Regions from separate parts of the Paenibacillus sp. OT2-17 genome, predicted to be linked through region 1. Evidence: riboswitches for the same ligand, from Rfam matches in the RefSeq annotation. Region 1 holds a riboswitch; each other region holds the start of a gene.
The links. Region 1 has a riboswitch for thiamine pyrophosphate ahead of GRP75_RS11860 (ECF transporter S component). Riboswitches for the same ligand answer to the same signal wherever they lie in the genome.
Positions count from the first base shown of each region.

Region 2: another riboswitch for thiamine pyrophosphate. It lies ahead of thiC (phosphomethylpyrimidine synthase ThiC); the one in region 1 lies ahead of GRP75_RS11860 (ECF transporter S component).
Region 3: another riboswitch for thiamine pyrophosphate. It lies ahead of GRP75_RS03955 (ABC transporter substrate-binding protein); the one in region 1 lies ahead of GRP75_RS11860 (ECF transporter S component).

Region 1 is NZ_WUDQ01000074.1:6,814-9,079, forward strand. It holds gene GRP75_RS11855 (ABC transporter ATP-binding protein) at 1-588, opposite strand, end outside; gene GRP75_RS11860 (ECF transporter S component) at 588-1,184, opposite strand; TPP riboswitch at 1,434-1,543, opposite strand; gene GRP75_RS11865 (TatD family hydrolase) at 1,588-2,266, opposite strand, start outside.
Region 2 is NZ_WUDQ01000061.1:7,757-10,022, forward strand. It holds gene thiC (phosphomethylpyrimidine synthase ThiC) at 1-937, opposite strand, end outside; TPP riboswitch at 1,125-1,237, opposite strand; gene GRP75_RS10900 (IclR family transcriptional regulator) at 1,393-2,136, opposite strand.
Region 3 is NZ_WUDQ01000007.1:55,179-57,444, reverse strand. It holds gene GRP75_RS03965 (bifunctional 2',3'-cyclic-nucleotide 2'-phosphodiesterase/3'-nucleotidase) at 1-80, opposite strand, end outside; gene GRP75_RS03960 (pyridoxamine 5'-phosphate oxidase family protein) at 302-736, opposite strand; TPP riboswitch at 1,007-1,116, shown strand; gene GRP75_RS03955 (ABC transporter substrate-binding protein) at 1,308-2,266, shown strand, end outside.

The DNA of each region.
Region 1 (2,266 bases):
TTTATGCTCCACGATCACCAGTGTCTGGTCTACCGAAATGTTTCGAATGGTATCCCACACCTGTGTAGTGCCTTCCTCGTCCAACAAAGCCGTGGGCTCATCCAGAAAAAGCACTTCTGGCTCCATAGCCAGCACAGACGCAATCGCCAGCCGCTGTTTCATTCCCTGTGACATGCTGCCAATGGGCATGTGTATATCATCCGTTGATAGACCAACCTGTATCAGCAGCTCGCGAATACGGGATCGCATCTGCTCACGAGGAACCTGATTATTTTCCAACACAAAAGCCAGTTCCTCGTCTGCATATGACATACAAAACTGCGTATCAGGATCTTGAAATACAATACCTGAGACACTTGGGATTACAGCAGCATCGCATTTCATAGGCACTTCTATCGTGCGTGGAATCAGACCGCTTAACACTTGGAGCAGCGTTGATTTACCGCATCCACTCGGTCCCAGCAACAGCAGCTTTTCCCCCTTGCGGACAGACAAAGACATATTGTGAAAAAACAGCTCCTGCTCACCGGGGAATTTCAACCGAAGACGGGTGATCGAAGCCACCACATCTTCGGTTGCCTGGCTCATCAATCCAGTCCCTTATAATCTTGTTCCGTTGCGGGTCTCAAACTTCGCGTGACTCCGGTTACCTCCAATGCCCTAGCCAGATAGAACGCGAATACCCCGGCAATCACAATGCTGCCAATCATGCGAAAACCGATATACAAAACATAGTTCCAGGTCGAAAGCTGATCAATATACCCGTAGCTGAAGTCTAAAATCAGAGAAGCGACAGCCGCCCCGGCCGCAGCTAGCGAAGCAACCCACAGGTTTGCGTTCCGATACAGAAAAGCCGCAAAAAATAGCTCCGCTCCCAAGCCTTGCAGCAGGCCATAGTACAAGGTGGACATCCCCCATTCGCTTCCCAAAAAAGCACTGACCGTTGCCGCTGCCACCTCTGCCAAAATTGCAACACCCGGCTTGCGAATGATGAGATAAGCAAACGTGCCTGCCATAAACCACATGCCATACATCAGTTGCTCGGCGTGTAGACCGAATGGTTTCATCAAATCATAGGCAGGTCCCCATATTTTGTAGACTAACCCGAACACAACAGCGATCACAATCGTGACCAAAATATCAGTCAGCTTCAACCCTTTGGACGCTCTTACAGCAGTATTCATTATTGCGTGCTCCCCTTATCCTTATAATTGGCCTCTTGGCCATAAAAAAAAGCTTGTCTGGAGCTGAATCTCCAGGCAAGCTTTATGCGCAGTAAAAGGTGAAGCACCATACAAAACATCATTCGTCGATATGCCTTATATAACCAGTAGTCTAAGCTACTACACTGATACCAAGCCAAAGTCAGGGTCAAGGTAAAATGCTAGGACATACATTGTATCTATCGACAACCGCGAAACAAGCGGCATTCCTGTATAGTGTTCTTGGTTTCTCTACGCTGGCATTACCCAGATCAGATTTCACGGTCAGTGGCAAGGGCCACCCTCTCAGCCTGACTTTCTCAAGCTCCCGACAATGCTTTTTTAATTCACTATAATATATACCACATCTATGGCTTTGACAATCCTATAATCCGAAGAAACGTTTGGCTGTCTCCGTCGTGGCGATTTCGATCTCCATCATGCTTCGGCCTGTACATTCGGCTATCGTAGCAGCAATGTGAGCGAGATACATCGACTCATTACGCCCTTCTTTGGGCTTCACGGGCAAATTACGCGGGGTCAAAAATGGAGCATCCGTTTCAATCATCAGACGGTCCAAGGGAATATCTCTGACCAGTTCACGCAGATGTTTGCCACGCCGTTCGTCGCAAATCCAGCCGGTGATCCCGATATACAGTCCCATCTCTACATACGTATGCAATTCTTGTTCCGTGCCTGTAAAACAATGCACCACTGCTTTATCGACAAGCCCTTGATATTCCCGCAGCATAGCAACAAAATCCTCATGTGCATCTCGTTCATGCAGAAATAACGGCATATTCAGCTCACCCGCCAGTTGGATTTGCTCCCCAAACCATCGGCGCTGCACATCACGCGGCGAAAAATCACGGTTGTAGTCCAATCCGCATTCCCCTATGGATACGACCTGCGGCTGACTCGCCAGCTGGCGGAGCTGCTGAATCGTATCTGCGCTGCAGTCTTTGGCATCATGGGGATGCACGCCAGCTGTCGCATACAGCTTGCCCGGATAACGTGCTGCATACTGAGAAGCCTCCCGACTGCTGCGGACACTGGTCCCGGTA
Region 2 (2,266 bases), on a different contig from region 1:
CTCCCTGCTCCGCTTGCTCAATCAGCGTATCGCGATACAGCTCCCACGTCAGCGCTTCTGCTTCGCCGTTCACCTTTTCAAGTGCCTGATACAGCGGTACAGTCCCAATCGGTACAGGAGAATTCCGAATGATCCATTCACGTGTTGTATGGATATTACGGCCTGTGGACAGGTCCATAACCGTATCCGAGCCCCAACGCACAGCCCAGGTCATTTTCTCCACTTCCTCCTCGATGGAGGAGGTAACCGCAGAATTACCAATGTTCGCATTGATCTTCACGTGAAAATGACGCCCAATGACCATTGGCTCACTTTCAGGGTGATTGATATTCGAAGGCAAAATGGCTCGTCCAGCCGCCAACTCCTGCCGTACAAACTCAGGCTCCACCCCTTCGCGGATCGCCGCAAATTCCATTTCGGGCGTAATGATCCCTTGCCGCGCATAATGCATTTGTGTCACTGTACGACCTTGCAAAGCACGAAGCGGACGGTTGGTCACGCCGGGAAATTCAACTGTCTCCCGTTTGGAGCCAGGTTTCAGTCCATTATCCTCCGGCTGGACGGCGCGTCCCTCGTAAGCCTCCACATCGCCCCGTTCCAGGGCCCAAGCTCGCCGTAATGGAGGCAGGCCCTGACGGATATCGACCTGATAGGCTTCGTCGGTCATGGGACCGCTCGTATCGTACACACGCAATGGCTCATGATGCTCCGTGCCCTGCGGCGTATGTGTAGGATGAAGAGCAATTTCGCGCTCTGGCACGGCAATGTCCGGCCGTGAGCCTTGAATATATACCTTACGGCTCCCTGGAAAGGGCGTTACCCCTCTGGCTTGCTCCCCGTTTGTCTTCTCTACCTCAACTTCTTTTGTTCCTACCAATCTTACTTCTGTTGATTTCAATTCTGTTCCTTTTGTTCCTTCTACTTCTGTCGGCTTCATTGTCCATTCCTCCCGTTTCGATGAAATGACACACCGATCCGGAACCATTCCCAGGGTGGCGCTGATCTATGCAAAAAAGCCGGTTCCCCAGGGAACCGGCTAATCTAACGAGGCAGCTATCCAGACAGTACGCATGTGGAATAATCCTATTCCAATGCGTCACCGTAGACAGCAGCCGCGTATACATTTCAATGGCCGATTACTTCCCTACGCTGGTATGATCCAGATCAGGTGCAAAGGGTCCGGAATCTTGCACGATTCCATCTCAGCCCGGCATTACAGGCTCCCCCAGTAACTGTGATACTTCTATTCACATGAGGCGGCTATAACAGATATCCCGCCATCCTTACCAGACTACTTTAAATTTATGGCTTTGGCAACCCTTCTAGGTTCCCTTTACTAAGGAGACGCTCCCCATCAAATCACTTTGCTTGCTTCAACTGTGCTCATTCTTGTTACGGAAGCATAAGTCCCATTTCCTTCGCCGCTTCAATCAAAATCGGAGCAAAGTCATGTAGCGTCTCGGGTGCAAGCCGACTGACCGGACCGGATACAGATAAAGCCGCAGTGACCTGTCCCTTCCGGTTTACAATTGGGGCAGCCACAGCAGCAGCCCCTGGCTCCCGTTCTTCATAGCTGGTCGCATAGCCCTTCTCGCGAATGTCCTGCAGCTGGGCTTTATAGACCTCCGGGTCTACCGAGAGCGGCCATTCATCCCCGCTTAGCAGGGCTTCCAGCTCCTGCGGCGGCATAAAGGCTGCCAGCACTTTGCTGGAGGCCCCTACAGCCAGCGGCATACGCGCACCTACAGGCGCAACCCTGCGGATCGCCTGATTGCTCTGCACGGCTTGTATGCGAATACGCATGCTGCCGTCCCGTAAGTATAAGCTGACCGTCTCGCCCAGACGATCACGTAGTCCTTCCATTGCAGGCTGTAACAACACCGCCGGCTCGTCGCTTTGGGACAAATGCGTGGATAGCTCCCAAATGCGGAAGCCAAGTCGATATTTTTCCGTTTCGGCATTCCGAACGACAAAGCCCCGATCCTCCAACGTAGTCAGCAGCCGATGAACCGTGCTTTTATGTAGACCAATTTTGGAGGCAATCTCCGTCAGGCCAAGATCCGAATCTGCGGTAAAACACAGCAGTATATCAAGTGCACGCTCTACAGCGCGAACGGTTAATTTACGGTTTTCCATCGTGAACCGCTCCTCTTGTATCCATATTCGTTTCACACTATGAAACATGGTTACATAAATTATATAGAATAGTCGCGGCTACTGTAAACCGATGTTTTTGTGACAACCATATTACAGAACGAGAACAAAC
Region 3 (2,266 bases), on a different contig from region 1:
GGAGCGGCCGAAAACACCAGCATGCTACAAGCCACAACTGCTGCTGTAAACCCTTTAAACCAATTTTTACGAAATAACAAAATATACCCCTCCTCATTAAGGTGTATGCCTCATATACATACTTTTGCACATATATGTAAGCCTTGAACCCACCATTTCTATTTTAATCCAACGCCAGATAAAAGAGTAGTCATTTACTTAAATTATTTATGAAAAAATAATTAATTTTCTCAAAAAATAAAAAGCCAGCAAACCTCCTAAAAAACTCGGAGATTCACCGGCTTATCCATTTATATTCGTATTACTTCTTCCAAACCTGGCGCTCAGATTGCTGACCCACATACTCAATGCGTGTCGGATTCACGTCCAGAATGACATAATCGGGATCATCCGGTCCGGAAAACCATTCCTTCAAGGAATCGTTCCACACTTGTTTGCGCAGCCCCTCATCAGCTGTGATCTGGACGGTAGCCTCCACTTCTACGACTTCCTTCGTACCGCCAACTTCATAACCCAGCAGCAGATAAGCATTCGGATTGTCCTTTAGCTCCTCCACTTTATGAGTTTTGCGATCTGTCGCCAGATGAATGTTCATTCCATCGTTAAAAAGGGCCATATAGCGTACTTTCGGTTTGCCACCCTCTACCGTACCTAACGAGCAAAATTTGTTGTTATCCAAAGCCTTCACAATGGCTTGTTCCAGTTGGTTGCGATCCAATGTTTCCGTTTTACCCACAGTACAACAACTCCTTTTCACGAATTTGAATTCTCTACGGCCACGCCATTGGGCACCAGCCCATCTGAACCTACCTGCGTAGCTGTTCTGAAAATAACATGACCGGATCGAATCGAATTGATTCATGCTCATTTTCAGATCAAAGCTCACAGTAAAAGTGTACCCTGTGGTTTGGCAAATGAACCGTCATCTCTCCCTTCATGCTGGACAGACCCGCATTCAAGGCATATAATCGTCGTATTAAACCCGAATAAATGAACCCATTAAACCATACAATGCCAGGGGTGCTGGAATCGGCCGGCTGAGAGTGTGTCCCAAGACACTGACCCTTACAACCTGATCTGGGTAATGCCAGCGTAGGAATGCTTAAGCAAGATGTGCCTTTTTTACATAGGACCATCCCTTACTTTGGTATATACAAGCGCAAGCGTCCCGGAAACTCGGGGCGCTTTTTTTGTTGAAGATTATGTTGTTGGAAAGATCGCGTCCGGCAGATGTTATTTTTAGAAAATGGGGAACTTAAGCTGTCTGATTGGACGGATAACGGGTAATTAAAGGAGAGAACACAACGATGAAGCGCATGAAAATATTAAGCCTGGGACTGATCAGTCTGTGGCTCATGGCCCTGACCGCTTGCGGTGGAAGTCCCCCCACATCCCAAGAAGCGGCTCCCGCTACCGACACTCAAACGTCTACTCCGGCAAAGGGGCTCAAAGATGTTAAAGTCGTGCTCGACTGGACACCCAATACGAATCATACGGGACTCTATGTCGCTAAGGACAAAGGATTTTACGAAAAAGCGGGTTTGAATGTCCAAATTGTTCAACCTGGTTCAGGCGGAGCTGATCAAATGGTTGCTTCTAATGCTGCACCTTTTGGTATCAGCTACCAAGAAGGCGTCACACAGGCTCGTACGCAAGGCGTGCCGCTTGTATCCATCGCTGCGGTGATTCAGCATAATACCTCAGGCTTCGCAGCCCCGGTAGATCGTGGAATTAAGAGCCCGAAAGATTTTGAAGGTAAAAAATACGGCGGTTGGGGCTCTCCCGTAGAAGAAGCGGTCATGAAATCCATCATGGATTCAGACAAAGGCGATGTGAGCAAAGTGAAGATCATCAACATGGGCAATGCAGACTATTTTACAGCCGTGAAGCGGGATATCGACTTTGCCTGGATTTTCTACGCATGGACCGGAATCGAGGCCCAGCTTCGAGGTGAGCCATTGGATATGCTGTATGTAAAAGATTATTCCAAAAGCCTCGATTACTATACACCTGTAATTGTGAGCAACGAACAGACAATAAAAAATGATCCCGAGCTGGTCAAAGCGTTCATGGACGCTACCGCACAAGGCTATGAATACACTATCGCCCATCCAGAAGAAGCCGCGGACATCTTAGGCAAAGCTGTACCGGAGCTGGATAAAAAACTGGTACTTGCCAGCCAAAAATGGCTAAGCCCGCGTTATCAGGACGATGCCGCGCAATGGGGTGTGCAAAAACCGGAGGTATGGCAAAACTATTCGGACTG